DNA from 4 places in the Kitasatospora sp. NPDC048715 genome. Region 4 is predicted to be linked to each of the others. Evidence: riboswitches for the same ligand, from Rfam matches in the RefSeq annotation. Region 4 holds a riboswitch; each other region holds the start of a gene.
What was found. A riboswitch is a leader RNA that binds a small molecule or an ion and turns the genes downstream of it on or off. The one in region 4 is predicted to bind cyclic di-AMP.

Region 1 (3,622 bases), on a different contig from region 4:
CTGTCCATTGACCGTCCGCGGACAGTCAACGGGCCGTCCATGAACCGTCCATGGGCCGTCCACGGAACATCGGCAGGACGGCCGCGGACCGTCGGCGGGAGGAGCGGCGGCCCGCCGGAGCGGGGCGTGCCCGTCGCACCGGATACGGTCGGTCCATGCCAGCTCAGCCCGACTCCGCCCGGCCCGCCGCCACGCCGTCCGACGCCACCGCCCCGCAGCTGTTCACCTGGGAGTTCGCCTCCGACCCGTACCCCGCCTACGCCTGGCTGCGCGAGCACGCCCCGGTGCACCGCACCACGCTGCCGAGCGGGGTGGAGGCCTGGCTGGTGACCCGGTACGCGGACGCCCGGCAGGCGCTCGCGGACAGCCGGCTGTCGAAGAACCCGGCGCACCACAGCGAGCAGGCGCACCGCACCGGCCGGGTGGGCATCCCGGGGGAGCGGCAGGCGGACCTGATGACCCACCTGCTGAACATCGACCCGCCGGACCACACCCGGCTGCGCCGGCTGGTGTCGAAGGCGTTCACCCCGCGCCGGGTGGCGGAGTTCGAGCCGCGGGTGCAGCAGCTCACCGACCGGCTGATCGACGGCTTCGCGCAGCGCGGTTCGGCGGACCTGATCCACGAGTTCGCCTTCCCGCTCCCCATCTACGCGATCTGCGACCTGCTGGGCGTGCCGGCCGAGGACCAGGACGACTTCCGGGACTGGGCCGGGATGATGGTGCGCCACACGAAGCCGGGCCACGGCGGCGGGCAGCGCGGCGGCGTGGGGCGGGCGGTGAAGCGGATGCGGGCGTACCTGCTGGAGCTGATCCACCGCAAGCGAGCGGACCTCGGGGACGACCTGATCTCGGGCCTGATCCGGGCCAGTGACCACGGTGAGCACCTGACCGAGAACGAGGCCGCGGCGATGGCCTTCATCCTCCTGTTCGCGGGTTTCGAGACCACCGTGAACCTGATCGGCAACGGCACGTACGCCCTGCTGCGCAATCCGGAGCAGCGCCGGTTGCTGCAGGAGTCGGTGGCCCGCGGGGAGAGCGCGCTGCTGGAGACCGGGATCGAGGAACTCCTGCGATACGACGGGCCGGTGGAGATGGCGACCTGGCGGTTCGCGACCCGTCCGCTGACCATCGGCGGGGTGGACATCCCGGTCGGCGACCCGGTGCTGGTGGTGCTCGCCGCGGCGGACCGCGACCCGGCCCGGTTCGCGGCCGAGAACACCCTGGACCTGGCCCGGACGGACAACCCCCACCTGGGCTTCGGGCACGGCATCCACTACTGCATCGGCGCTCCGCTCGCCCGCTTGGAGGGTCGTGCCGCGCTGACCACGCTGCTTTCCCGGCTGCCCGATCTCCGGCTCGCGGAAAACGCGGACGACCTGCGGTGGCGCGGTGGTCTGATCATGCGTGGGCTGCGCGAACTCCCGGTGGAATTCAGTCCGGAGAGCCGTTCCCCGCACGCCTCTCCGCAGACCCCTCCGCACGCTCCTTCGCAGGCCTCTCCGCAGGCCTCTCCGCACGCTCCCGCCACGCCTCCGACGTGCTGAGATCGCCCTGACGGGACGTCGCGAACCACCTGCCGGCGGGGGTGTGAACACCCATCAATCCGGACATAACACCGCCGTTGGTAGGCGATCGAACACGCGCCGTAATTATTGTGTGATATCGACGATATGAGCTTGTGATTGGTCTGATGATCTGTCTACTCTCCCTGGAGTTCGCAGCTGCGGACCTCGTACGCGGAACGCCGAGTCCTGCCCGCCGCGTCACGGGAAACCGACCAGAACCCTGGGCAGGGGCGGGGGAACCAGGTTTGTTGCCGTCTCCCCACGGCTTGGGGTGAAGCCGCCCGAGCGGAATCGTTTCCGCATACGGCGGCCGGGCCACCTCCCGGTCCGAACCCGACAGCTCACCTCGCAGGCGTGCGGAGAGGGACCTCTTCATGCTGTTCGTTGGAACTGGCCGTCACCGTCGTCGCACCCAGGCCGAGAAGGCCATCGCCGTCGCCGGTGTGGCCGGCGTCGGACTCGCGATGCCGCTCCTCACCGCCACCGGTGCCTCCGCCGCCCCCGCCTCCACCTGGGACGCCGTCGCCCAGTGCGAGGCCGGTGGCAACTGGAGCATCAACACCGGCAACGGCTTCTACGGCGGCCTCCAGTTCACCTCCAGCACCTGGAAGGCGTACGGCGGCACCGCCTACGCGCCGCAGGCCAACCAGGCCAGCAAGGCCCAGCAGATCTCGGTCGCCGAGAAGGTGCTGGCCTCGCAGGGCCCGGGTGCCTGGCCGGTCTGCTCCCAGAAGGCCGGTCTGACCAAGGGCGGCGCCCCGGCCGCGGTCGACACCTCCTCGGACGCCAAGCCGCAGTCCGCGCCCAAGCAGCAGACCCCGAAGCCCGCCGCCAAGCCGGCCGAGAAGCCGGTCGCGCAGCAGCCCGCCGCCCAGAAGCAGGCCCCGAAGCAGGCCTCGAAGCCCGCCGCGCAGCCGGTCCAGCAGGCCGCCCCGCAGCAGCAGGCGCAGCCGCAGACCCCGGGCTTCTCCGGCAAGGCCGGCTGGGACGCCGACGCCAAGGTGTACTGGTACCAGAGCAACGGCGCCTGGTACTGGACCAGCCACCAGAGCGTCTACCAGCAGTACGCCGGCCAGGCCGCCGCCCAGCCGCAGTACGCCCCGCAGGCCGCGCAGTCGGCCCCGCAGGCCACCGGCCACGACTACACCGTCCGCGCCGGTGACACCCTGTCGACCATCGCCGCCGCCCAGGGCGTGTCCGGAGGCTGGCACGCGCTGTACGAGCAGAACCACGGCACGGTCGGCGGCGACCCGAACCTGATCATGCCCGGCCAGGTGCTGCACCTCGGCTGAGCCGGCCCGCTCGACGCCTGCCCGCCCGCCGCCGGCCCGCCCGCCGCGCCCGGTGCCGACGCCGCCTCACCCCGCCGTCCGAAGGGGACCGGTCCTACCGGTCCCCTTCGTCCGCATTCGCCCGCTCCGGTGGGACAAGCTGGGACAAGCAGGTGAACTACCGGTGGGTAGTGGGGCCACACGCTGAGACGGGACCGAGGCGGACGTGGCCCCGGGAGCCCGGGCGGTTAGGCTCTGGTCGTAACGACTCCGCAATCGTCCTGCTGACAGCACCACCGTCAGACCGGACCCTGCTTCCGCAAGGAGATGCCTCGTGCCGTCCATCGATGTCGTCGTAGCCCGTGAGATCCTCGACTCCCGCGGCAACCCCACGGTCGAGGTCGAGGTCGGCCTCGACGACGGCAGCACGGGTCGTGCCGCTGTCCCGTCGGGTGCTTCCACCGGTGCCTTCGAGGCGCTGGAGCTGCGTGACGGTGACAAGAACCGCTACTTCGGCAAGGGCGTCGAGAAGGCCGTCCTGGCCGTCATCGAGCAGATCGGCCCGGAGCTGGTCGGCTACGACGCCACCGAGCAGCGCCTGATCGACCAGGCCATGCTGGACCTGGACGCCACCCCGGACAAGTCCTCGCTCGGCGCCAACGCCATCCTGGGCGTCTCGCTGGCCGTCGCGCACGCCGCCTCCGAGGCCAGCGACCTGCCGCTGTTCCGCTACCTGGGCGGCCCGAACGCGCACGTCCTGCCGGTCCCGATGATGAACATCCTCAA
Region 2 (3,622 bases), on a different contig from region 4:
GCATCAGCAGCACCCCGGCGGCGCACAGCAGGGGGCCGACGGTCAGCGGGACGCGCGGGCCGATCCGTTTGCCGAGGCGCCCGGCGCGCGCGGACAGCGCCAGCATCAGCACGGTGATCGGCACCAGGGCGAAGCCCGACACCAGCGGCGAGAACCCGGACACGATCTGGAGCTGCACCACCAGCAGGAAGAAGACCCCGCTGAACGCCGCGTACACGCACAGGGTGACCAGGTTCACCGCGGTGAACAGCCGGGAGGAGAACAGCCCGAGCGGCAGCATCGGTTCGGGGGCGCGGCGCTCGACGGCCACGAAGGCGACGCCGAGCGCCACCCCGATCACCCCGCTGACCCAGACCGCCGGGGACAGGCCCTCGCCGGCCGCAGTCAGCGCGTAGGTGATCGCGCCGAGCGCGAGGGCGGCGAGCACGGCGCCGAGCACGTCGAAGCGGCCGGTGGCGGCCTCGTCCCGGGTCTCCGGCACCGACCGGGTGGTCACCGCGATCACGGCGGCGGCGAGCGGCAGGTTCAGCAGGAAGATCCAGCGCCAGCCGGGGCCGTCCACCAGCCAGCCGCCGAGGAAGGGGCCGATCGCGGCGGACACCCCGCCGAGGCCGGACCAGAGCCCGACCGCGGCCGAGCGGTCGTCGGGGTGGAAGACGGCCTGGAGCATGGCGAGCGAGCCGGGGGTGAGCAGCGCCCCGCCGATGCCCTGGACGGCGCGGGCGGCGATCAGCACGTGGATGTTCGGCGCCGCGGCGCAGGCCGCGGAGGCGATGGCGAACCAGACCACGCCGATCAGGAAGACCTTGCGCCGCCCGTACCGGTCGCCGAGCGCGCCGCCGAGCAGGATCAGGCCCGCCAGGGTGAGCAGATAGGCGTTCAGAGTCCATTGCAGGGACGCCAGGGAGGCGCCGAGGTCGGCGCCGATCCGGGGCAGGGCGACGTTCACGACGGTGCCGTCGAGCATCGCCATGCTGGAGCCGAGCACGGTCGCCAGTAGTACCCAGCGACCCTGCGCGGTGCCCAGGCGCAGGGTGCCGGCCTCGGAGGTGGCCACGGGCGAATCCTGCGCTGCCGGGGCGCACGTGACAAGGGTCACCGGTGGGTGTGTTGACGGTCGGCGGTGCGTGAACGGGTGGCTGCGTTCCGTCGCCGATCTCGGCGCAGGGTCGTGGATCAGTGGCGGGGGGTGAATGGGTTGTGTACGCACCGTGGGGTCCGGTCTGCGGAGGGTCACCGGAACGGGGGAGATGGTTGCCCTTTCAAGAGATCGACATTGCTTCACCCGAACGGATGGGTTTTAGTTCAGCGACCGCCCGGCCAGTCCGGACGGATCCACCGGGTGGAACGCCGAGTCCTGCCGCTGCCCGGTGGTTCGAAACGAACTCTGTACGGCAGGAGCGGGGGACCCACAGGTAAGTCGCCGGACCGGAGTTCGCGCCTCAGGGCGCGGGCGTCCAGGACCGGCTAGGGGTGAAGCCGCGCATGCGGCCGGGCAACTCCAGCCCGAACCCGACAGCTCACCTCGCAGGCGTCGGAGAGGAAAATTCCATGCCTGCTCAGGCTCGTCGTATCGCCCTGCCCCGCGCCGCCCGAATCGGCATCGCGACCGCCGTCACCGGTGTCTCCTTCGCCCTCCCGCTCGTCACCGCGGTGAGCGCCCAGGCCCACACTGTTCCGGCCGCCCCGGCCGCGCAGGCCGCCGCCTCCACGGACGCCAAGCCGGCCGCGCCGGCCGCTGCCCCGGCCACCCCGGCCGCGCAGGAGAGCTACCGCGTCGTCAGCGGAGACACCCTGTCCAAGATCGCCGACGCCAAGAACGTCGAGGGCGGCTGGCGCGCGCTGTACGAGCAGAACCGCTCGGTCGTCGGTGCCGACCCGAACCTGATCTTCCCGGGCCAGCAGCTCGCGCTGTCGGGCCACGCCGCCGCGCCGGCCGCCGACGCCGCCCCGGCCAAGCCGGCCGCCCCGGCGAAGCCCGCCCAGCCGGCCGCCCAGGCGACCCAGGCCGCCAAGCCGCAGGCCCAGGTCCAGGTGAAGACCGAGGCCGCCAAGCCGTCCGCCCAGCTCCAGACCCAGCTGCAGGTCGCCGCTCCGGCTGCGGTCGTGACCGCCACTCCGGTCGCCGCCGCCACCTCCGGCTTCGTCGCCCCGCTGGCCAACCCGAGGCTCGGCACCGCCTACGGCGTGGCCGGCTCGATGTGGGCCTCCGGCCACCACACCGGCCAGGACTTCGTCGCCTCCACCGGCACCCCGCTGCGCGCCGTCGCCAACGGCGTCGTGGTCAAGGCCGGCAACGGCGGCGCCTACGGCAACGAGGTCGAGATCAAGCTCGCCGACGGCCACTACGCCGAGTACGCGCACCTCTCCTCGATCGGCGTGAGGATCGGTCAGGCCGTCACCGCCGGCCAGCAGATCGGCCTCTCCGGCGCCACCGGCAACGTGACCGGCCCGCACCTGCACTTCGAGATCCGCAACGGCTCGGAGTACGGCTCGGACATCAACCCGGTCGCCTACCTGCGCGCGCACGGCGTCGCGCTCTGACCCGGGGCCGCTGAGCCCCGAGGGTTTTCGGAACCACCGCTGCTGCGGGGCGAATCGATCCTCCGGGATGGTCATGTCGGGTGACCGCTCGACCGGGTGATCGCCGCACGGCGGACATGGGCGCGGGACACGCCCAGGCCGGCCCGGCCGCACGAGGACCTCCTCGTACGGCCGGGCCGGCCGCTGCCGTTTCCGGGCCCGTCCGGTCGTGCCCCGGCCGTCCGGCGGGTTCCGGAGCGTCGTTCGACCGGTCGAACGCGGCGTCAACCCGACTGCTCCGGAGGGCCGTCGGCCCGATCGCGGGGCTGCTCCGGCGCGCCATGCTGTCGGACGGTCAGCGTCCGGCCGGTCCGGCGGTCGGGCGGGTCCGGGAGGCGAGGAGGCCGGATGGCGGTCCGGAGCGGGGACGTGGCGGGGGAGAAGGCCGGGCGGGAGCGGCCGGGTACGGGCGGCGTCGACCGGCTGAAGGCGGACTCGGTCGGCCTGGTCGGCGTGGTGTTCATGGCGCTCGCCACCGCCGCCCCGATCACCGCGATGACGGGCAACCTGCCGATCATCGTCGGGCAGGGCAACGGCGCCGGCGCGCCCGCCGCGTACGTCGTGGCGACCGTGGTGCTGACGGTGTTCTCGGTCGGGTACGTGGCGATGGCCCGGCACATCACCGCGGCCGGCGCGTTCTACGGCTACGTCTCGCACGGGCTGGGCCGGGTGGTCGGGATGGCCTCGGGGCTGCTCGCGGTGCTGGCGTACGTCGTCACCGAGGCCTCGGCCCTCGGCTTCTTCGCGTACTCGCTGCGCGGGCTGGTCCGTTCGCAGCTGGGGCTGGACCTGGGCTGGGGCTGGTACGCGCTGTTCGGGGCGACGGTGATCGGGGTGATGGCCTGGTTCGACCTGCACCTGACGGCCAAGGTGCTCGGGGTCGCGCTGGTGCTGGAGATCGGGGTGCTGGGGGCGGTCTCGTTCGCGGTGCTGTTCTCCGGCGGCGGGCCGGACGGGATCGTGGTCGAGGCCGTGAACCCGCTGAACGCGCTGAGGGGGGTGGGTGGTTCGGGCGCGGCGGCGGCCGGGCTCGGCCTGT
Region 3 (3,622 bases), on a different contig from region 4:
GTTCGGACTATGAACGACGAAGACCTGCGGCTCGCCCCCCGCACCAAGGCCGCCGACCTGCTCGCCTGGGCGGCCGGGCAGGACCGCGCGCCGGTGGCCGAGGCGCCGCTGCGCGCGGTGCTGGCGCTGCTGGAGCTGGGCGACGGCAGGATGCACGACGGCTGGCCGGAACTGACCTCCGACGCGGTGGAGCACCTGCTGTACGAGCGGCTCCACCTGTACGTCCAACCCGCACCCGAGGAGGACCCGCTCGCCTACGGCGACGCCGTCCGGCTGCTGATCGACCACCAGCGGGCGGCCCGGCGGCTGAACGCCAAGCGCCAGGAGCGGCTGCACGAGGAGGCCGAGTGGCAGGGCGAGGTCGCGGCCGGGCTGCTGCGCCGCGCCGACCTGGTGACCTGGCCCCGGCTGTACGCGGTGCTGCTGCACGCGTACGGGGTGGACGTCACGGACGGGGCGGCGGTGCGGGACTGGCTGGCCGGCTTCGCGGAGCTCGCGGAGGAGGACCGGCTGGCCGCGTACGAGGCGCTGGTGCCGGCCGGCTGGCTGGACGAGCCGGACGAACAGGGCTGGGGCCCGGGCCGGGTGCTGTCGGTCGGCATGGCCACCGACGGCGCCCGGCGGCTGCTGGAGCAGGGCCTGATGCGGCGCAGCTACCGCAACCTGGCCGAGCTGACCGCGCAGGGGCGGCCGATGCCGGACGAACTGGCCGGGGACTTCGGGCAGTTCGAGGAGGCGGCGGTCGACGCGGCGCTCGACCTGTTCGGCGGGTGGACGGTGCCGGGACTGCCCCGGCTGCTGGTGACGGAGTTCCCGGAGCTGGCGCCGGAGCCGGGCCAGGAGGAGATCGAGGCGTACCTGGCGCAGCTGCCCGCCGAGGAGTGAGACCTCGCACGAAGGCCCCGGCCCGGAGCGGCTGCTCCGGGCCGGGGCCTTCTCGCGTGCGCGTCGGGTTCTCTCGCGCGGGTGCGCGGGCCTCTCGCGGGTGCGTCGGGTTTCTCGCGGGTGCGTCGGGTTTCTCGCGCGGGTCAGGGGTTGAGGCCGCGCTGCTGGAGCCAGGGCTCCGGGTCGACCGGGGCGCCGCCGCCGGGGCGGACCTCCATGTGCAGGTGCGGCCCGGTGACGTTGCCGGTCGCGCCGACCTTGCCGATCTGCTGGCCGGGGGCGACCTTGCCGGAGCCCTTGGTGATCGAGGAGAGGTGGCAGTACCAGATCTCGGTGCCGTCGGGCAGGGTCTCGACGATCCGGTAGCCGTACGAGCCGGCCCAGCCGGCCGAGGTGATGGTGCCCTGGCCGAGCGCGTAGACCGGGGTGCCGGTGTCGGCGGCGAAGTCCAGGCCGGTGTGCAGGTTGGCCCAGTAGCGGGCGCTCTGGCCGTAGTGGGCGGAGAGCCGGTAGTCCTTCACCGGGAGGGTGAGGGCGGCGGCCTTGACCCGCTCGGCCTCCTCGGCGGCGCGCTTGGCCTCGGCCTCCTTGGCGACGGCCTTGGCCTCCGCCTCCTGCGCGGCCTGGAGCCGGGCGGTCTCCTCGGCGGCGGTGCGCTGGCTGTCGGCCTGGTGCTGGATGCGGGCGGCGAGCGCGAGGCCGGGGTCGGCGGAGAGGGCGACCGGGGTCTCGTCCGGGGCCTCGACGGCGGGGGCGGCGGCCGGGGTCGCCGAGGCGAAGCCGGTGGCGCCCAGGGTGGCGGCGACGGCGGTGACGCCGAGCAGTGGGGAGGCTCCGCGGGTCTGACGCGGCATCCGGTGGCGGTTGGTCTCGACCTCCGCGGGGAAGTCCTCCGGGCCGAAGGCCTCGGGGCCGTCCGTGCCGGGGTGGTCGAGGAGCTGGGTACCGGCTGCGAAGCCGGCCGGGTGTGCCGGGGTGTGCGTCGACGCCACGGAGGCGCGCTCCTTTCCTTCCTTCGCGCCTACCGGGTTAGCTGACGGGTTCGGAGCAGGAAGGTCTCCTACGGCTGGGCCGGAGCCCCGCCGATTCACCCCAAGGAACATGGTTCCCCGGCTCCCTGACCTGCCCGGAGGCGGGTCGGCGGGATTAGGCGACGGCGCACGGTGCCGTCTGGGTACGGCGTTGACAACCGCGCTGCGTTATCAAACGTTAATCCTAGGAGGCTCTGATTCCAAGCCATCCGTTCGGAGCAGCCTAGGGCAAAGTGATCGGACGTCAACGAACGACACCGGCGAACACCCCCCTCGCGCACGGCCCCATCTGAGTACTCCTACTCATGTGCGCCCCGGCCGGGCGGCCACATCCTGGCGCCATGAGCACATCGATGCAGACCCGCACCACGGCCGCGTACCACATCCAGGCCGTCCTCTCCTTCGCCCTGTCGGGCGTCGCCCTCGCCGTCGGGATCGCCTACCTGCCGGTCGGCGGGTGGACCAGGGCCTTCCTCGGGATCGGCCTCCTCTACACCGTCACCTCGGCGTTCACCCTGGCGAAGGTGATCCGGGACCGGCAGGAGTCCAACGAGATGGTCACCCGGGTGGACCAGGCCAGGCTGGAGAAGCTGCTCAGCGAGCACGACCCGTTCAAGGTGGAGGGAGTCTGATCGCCCCTTCCTCTCTCCACCCGCTCCTCCCGCTCCACCCCTCACCCGGCCGTTCGCTTGACAGCTAAGGCTATTAGCCTTAGCTTTATGGCTATCGGCCCGCACGCCGATGTCCCGCACCGGCGGCCCGAGGAGGACCCCATGAACGGCACCATCACCCCGAGCACCCAGTACCTGACCGTTCCCGGCGGCCGGATCGCCTTCGACGACACCCGGCGGGGCGACGGCACCCCCGTCGTCCTGCTCCCGGGCATGCTCGACAGCCGGGCCGCCTACCGGCACCTGCGCCCGCTGCTCGTCGCCGCCGGCCACCGCGTCGTCACCGTGGACCTGCGGGGCTTCGGCGAGTCCTCCGTCGAGTGGGACGACTACGGCCCGGCCGCGATCGCCGGCGACGTCCTCGCCCTGCTCGACCACCTCGGCATCGAGCGCGCCGTCCTCGCCGGGAACTCCTACACCGGGGCGACCGTCGTCAGGGCCGCCGGGGACGCGCCCGAGCGGGTCGCCGGGATCGTCCTGCTCAACGCCTTCGTCGAGAACCCGCCGCCGGGCGCCCTGATGCGCGGCGTCATGGGCCTGATGGGCGCCGCCCTCGTCCACTGGCCGGCCTCCTGGGGCTTCTACCTGCGCCGGATGGCCTTCCCGGGCGCCAAGCCCGCCGACTTCGACGCGTACGTGGACGGACTGGTCGCCGCGCTGCGCACCCCGGGGCGCAAGACCGCCACCCGCGGGTACGTCCACGGCGACTCGGCGCCGGTCGGCTGGACGGCCGCGGTGCGGTGCCCGGCGCTGGTGGTCATGGGCAGCAAGGACCCCGACTTCCCGAAGCCGGAGCTCGTCGCCGACCGGCAGGCCGCCGCGCTCGGCGCGCGCAAGGTGATGATCGAGGGGTCCGGGCACTACCCGATGGCCGACAACCCGGCGGCCACCGCCTACGCCCTGCTGCCGTTCCTCGCCGAGCTCGGCTGAGCCCCGCCCGGCCCCGCCGCCCGTTCCTGCCCGACCCCGCCCGATCCACCCGACGTCATCCGTACGGAGAGCCCGAACCCATGCCCCGCGTAGGACTGACCCCCG
Region 4 (3,622 bases):
ACACGCTGTTCAGCGTGGAGGGCGGGCACGCGGCGGCCGGCGCGCTGCTCGACAAGGGCTGCACGGCGATCGTCTGCGGGAGCGACATGATGGCGCTCGGGGCGATCCGGGCGGTGCGGCAGCGCGGGCTGTCGGTGCCGCAGGACGTGTCGGTGGTCGGCTTCGACGACTCGCCGCTGATCGCCTTCACCGAGCCGCCGTTGACCACGATCCGCCAGCCGGTCGAGGCGATGGCCACGGCGGCGGTCGACGCGCTGCTGGAGGAGGTCGGCGGAAACGCGGCCCAGCGCGGCGAGTTCATGTTCCAGCCGGAGCTGGTGATGCGCGGGTCCACCGGGGCCTGCGCGCGCTGAACCCCGGCCGTCACGGCCGACGGAAGGGCCCCGGAGGGCGGTTGCTCCCCGGGGCCCTTCGGCGTGCGTGCGTGCGGTCGGCCGCCCGGGCCGTCGGGCGGTCAGCCCTCCTGGGCGGTGGGGCGGTCGACGGTCGGTCGGTGCCCGTCGGCCGCCTCGCCGGTACGGGTCTCGGTACGGCGGCCGCGGGCCAGGTAGTCGCGCAGGACCAGTTCGACGGCGTCCTGCGGGTTCTTGGTGCCGGAGAGCAACATCGCGTCGATCGCGAGGTTCGCGTCGAGGGTGACGGTGACCTGGGCCATGTGACTCCTCCTCGGGTGCAGAGCAGCAGCATGCCCGTTGGGGCGGGGATTCACCACGGGGATTCGTCGTGGTGATTCAGCAGGGGCTTCGCCATGGGGATTCGCCGTGGGGATTCAGCACGGAGCTTCACCGCGGGGATTTGCCACGAGGTACGGCCGGAGGCATGCCGGAACCCCCGGGGAGGAGCGACCAGACTCTCCCCGGGGGCGTGGGCGGTCAACGTTCGGACGACAGCTGACAGATGATGAAATCTGTTATCTGTTATCTGTCAGCTGTTATCCGTCGTCCGCCGTCCGTCAGCTGTTCGCCGTTCTCAGACCCGGCCGGCGAAGTCCGGGGCCCAGTTGGCGATGCTCTGCTCGCGGACGCCCGAGCTCGGGTTGGCGGCCTCGACGTACTTGCCGTTGCCGACGTAGATCGCGACGTGGTAGACGCCGGAGTCCTTGCCGTTGTTGGACCAGAACAGCAGGTCGCCCGGCTGGAGGCTGTCCAGCGAGACGTGGGTGCTGGCGGCGGCCTGGTCGGCGGCGACGCGCGGGACGGAGACGCCCGCGGCGCGCAGCGCGGCCTGGGTCAGGCCGGAGCAGTCCCAGCCACCGTTGCCGGTGCCGCCGTAGACGTACGCCTGACCGACCTTCGACTCGGCGAAGGAGACCGCGGCGGCCATGCTGCCGGTGGCGGCCGGAGCCTGGGTCTGGGTCTGGGCCGGAGCCTGGGTCTGCGGAGCGGGCTTGGCGGCCGGCTTGGTGGACGGCTTGGCGGCCGGGGTCTGGGCCTGCGCGGTCGGCTGGGCGTTCACGGCACCGCCGTTCGCGGACTGGCCGGACTTCTGCGAGCGGTCGAACCAGGTGAAGTCCGAGCCGGACTTGCCGGTGGCGGACTGGCCGGCCTGGGCCTGGCCGTTGCCGCCGAAGGACAGCTGCTGGCCCGGGTAGATGCTGTCCGGACCCTCGGTCAGGGTGCCGCGGTTGAGCTCGTACAGCCGCTGCCAGCCGCCCTGCACCTTGTGCTGGTCGGCGATCGCGGACAGCCAGTCGCCCTCGACCACGGTGTAGTCGCCGTTCTGGGCCTGCTGCTGGCGCTTCTGGACCCAGTCGCTCCGGTTTCCGGAGGCGGTGGAGTCGGTGCTGGCCTGCGTGCCGTCCTGGGCGGGCGCGGCGGGCGCGGTGGGCGCGGCGGGCTTGGCGGCCGGGGCCTGGGTCTGCGGAGCGGGCTTGGCGGCCGGGGCGGCCGGCTTGGCGCTCTGCGCGGGCTGCGCGGGCTTGGCGGTGGTCGAGCCGGCGGTGGAGCCCGCCGAGGTGTCGACGGCGGCCGCGGCGCCGCCCTTGGTGAGGCCGGCCTGGACCGAGCACACCGGCCAGGCGCCGGGGCCCTGCGAGGCGAGGACCTTCTCGGCGACGGCGATCTGCTGGTCCTTGGTGGCCAGGTCGGCGCGCGCCGCGAAGGCGGTGCCGCCGAAGGCGGACCAGGTGCTGGAGGTGAACTGGAGGCCGCCGTAGAAGCCGTTGCCGGTGTTGATGCTCCAGTTGCCGCCGCTCTCGCACTGGGCGACCTTGTCCCAGGTGGCGACGGTGGCGGCGGAGGCGGTGCCGGAGGCGATGCAGGGGACGGTGAGGCCGACGCCCGCGACGCCGAGGGCGGCGATCACGCGACGGGTGCGGCTGGACAGACGAGTGCCGTTGGTGGGCAGCATGAAGACGCGGTCCTCTCCCACGCCTGCGAGGTGAGCTGTCGGATTCGGGCTGGAGTTGCCCGGCCGCGCTGTGGGCGCGGCTTCACCCCTAGCCCTGGACCGTTCCGGAGATCGGTCCGGGGCGACTTACCTGTGGGTCCCCCGCTCCTGCCGTGGTGCGATTTCGCGCTGCCAGGACATCCGACGGCAGGACTCGGCGTCGCGGATGAACCGGGTTCGTGTGGTCACGAACGGGGAGCACGTTAATCAGACTTAAGTTCAAACTGCAAATGGCTGTGATGCGCATCACGGTTTAGTGGGAACTGCCAAAATTGCCGCTCTCCATGATCGTAAATGATCGTTTTCAAGCAACCCTGTTGTGGAAGCCCACAACTGGCAGCACTTCAGAAGTGGTGTGACGGCGCGTCGAATCGCGGGCCGGAGCGCCCCGGCGGATGATGCGGCGGCTGTGATGCGAGCGCCCGCGACCGCGTTTCCTATTTCCTTTCAAAAAGGCCAGAACGGACATTCCACTTCGCCGCCGTCCGACTTCCGCGCGGGACGGCCATGGGCGGGCGGAGCAAAACCGAAGGGCCCGGAACGCATGCCGTTCCGGGCCCTTCGGAGCGCGCGAACCGGCGCGCGACGTCGACTACCGCCCTGCGGGCCCCTGGGAGGCCGCGTGGGCGCCGCGGACGCCCTCCAGGGCCCCCTCGGCCTCGGCGGCGGCCGCCGCCTCCGCCTCGGCCCGTGCCAGGTCCTCCGGGGACGGCGCGGGCAGCGCCGCCAGGTAGGTGGAGGCGATCAGCTGGCCGACCGACGGGTACGAGCCCAGCGGCGCGGCCGACGGGCAGCCGGTCTCCTCGGCGGCGGTGGCGAGCAGCTCGGAGTCCGCCTCCGGGCCGATCACCAGCGGGGCCAGCGCCGGGCGCTGCGAGCCGGTGTCCCTGAGGTGGTTGACGGCCGCGGCCACCGAGCCGGGCACGTCGAGCGCGGCGGCGACGACCGGCACGGCCAGTCGGGCGGCCAGCAGCACGCCGGTGATGCCGGCCGCCGCGGCCGCGTCCTCGCCGCCGACGGTGGTCAGCACCACGCCGTCCGCGGCGGTCGCGATGGCGAACAGCCGGGCGCGGTCGGCCCGGGCCAGCCCGGCCTCGGACAGCCGGACGTGCACGGCCTCGGCCAGCAGCGGGTGCGGGCCCAGCGGGTCGGTGACGGGCGCGCCGTACTCGGCGGCGAGCGCGTGAAGCTCGGTCAGGAAGGTGTGCGGGCCGGGCACCAGCGGCACCAGGAC

Region 1: another riboswitch for cyclic di-AMP. It lies ahead of ACGFSC_RS39780 (transglycosylase family protein); the one in region 4 lies ahead of ACGFSC_RS22510 (transglycosylase family protein).
Region 2: another riboswitch for cyclic di-AMP. It lies ahead of ACGFSC_RS33405 (LysM peptidoglycan-binding domain-containing M23 family metallopeptidase); the one in region 4 lies ahead of ACGFSC_RS22510 (transglycosylase family protein).
Region 3: another riboswitch for cyclic di-AMP. It lies ahead of ACGFSC_RS34640 (M23 family metallopeptidase); the one in region 4 lies ahead of ACGFSC_RS22510 (transglycosylase family protein).

What each region holds. Positions count from the first base shown of each region.
Region 1 is NZ_JBICVH010000028.1:127,464-131,085, forward strand. Features, by position in the region: gene ACGFSC_RS39775 (cytochrome P450) at 156-1,544, shown strand; cyclic di-AMP (ydaO/yuaA leader) riboswitch at 1,766-1,934, shown strand; gene ACGFSC_RS39780 (transglycosylase family protein) at 1,940-2,857, shown strand; gene eno (phosphopyruvate hydratase) at 3,171-3,622, shown strand, end outside.
Region 2 is NZ_JBICVH010000020.1:202,466-206,087, reverse strand. Features, by position in the region: gene ACGFSC_RS33410 (MFS transporter) at 1-1,057, opposite strand, end outside; cyclic di-AMP (ydaO/yuaA leader) riboswitch at 1,349-1,549, shown strand; gene ACGFSC_RS33405 (LysM peptidoglycan-binding domain-containing M23 family metallopeptidase) at 1,552-2,544, shown strand; gene ACGFSC_RS33400 (APC family permease) at 2,932-3,622, shown strand, end outside.
Region 3 is NZ_JBICVH010000021.1:213,105-216,726, reverse strand. Features, by position in the region: gene ACGFSC_RS34645 (hypothetical protein) at 10-885, shown strand; gene ACGFSC_RS34640 (M23 family metallopeptidase) at 1,029-1,877, opposite strand; cyclic di-AMP (ydaO/yuaA leader) riboswitch at 1,890-2,048, opposite strand; gene ACGFSC_RS34635 (YiaA/YiaB family inner membrane protein) at 2,258-2,548, shown strand; gene ACGFSC_RS34630 (alpha/beta hydrolase) at 2,690-3,517, shown strand; gene ACGFSC_RS34625 (WHG domain-containing protein) at 3,598-3,622, shown strand, end outside.
Region 4 is NZ_JBICVH010000011.1:312,571-316,192, forward strand. Features, by position in the region: gene ACGFSC_RS22500 (LacI family DNA-binding transcriptional regulator) at 1-353, shown strand, start outside; gene ACGFSC_RS22505 (hypothetical protein) at 455-655, opposite strand; gene ACGFSC_RS22510 (transglycosylase family protein) at 970-2,370, opposite strand; cyclic di-AMP (ydaO/yuaA leader) riboswitch at 2,357-2,527, opposite strand; gene ACGFSC_RS22515 (hypothetical protein) at 2,981-3,622, opposite strand, start outside.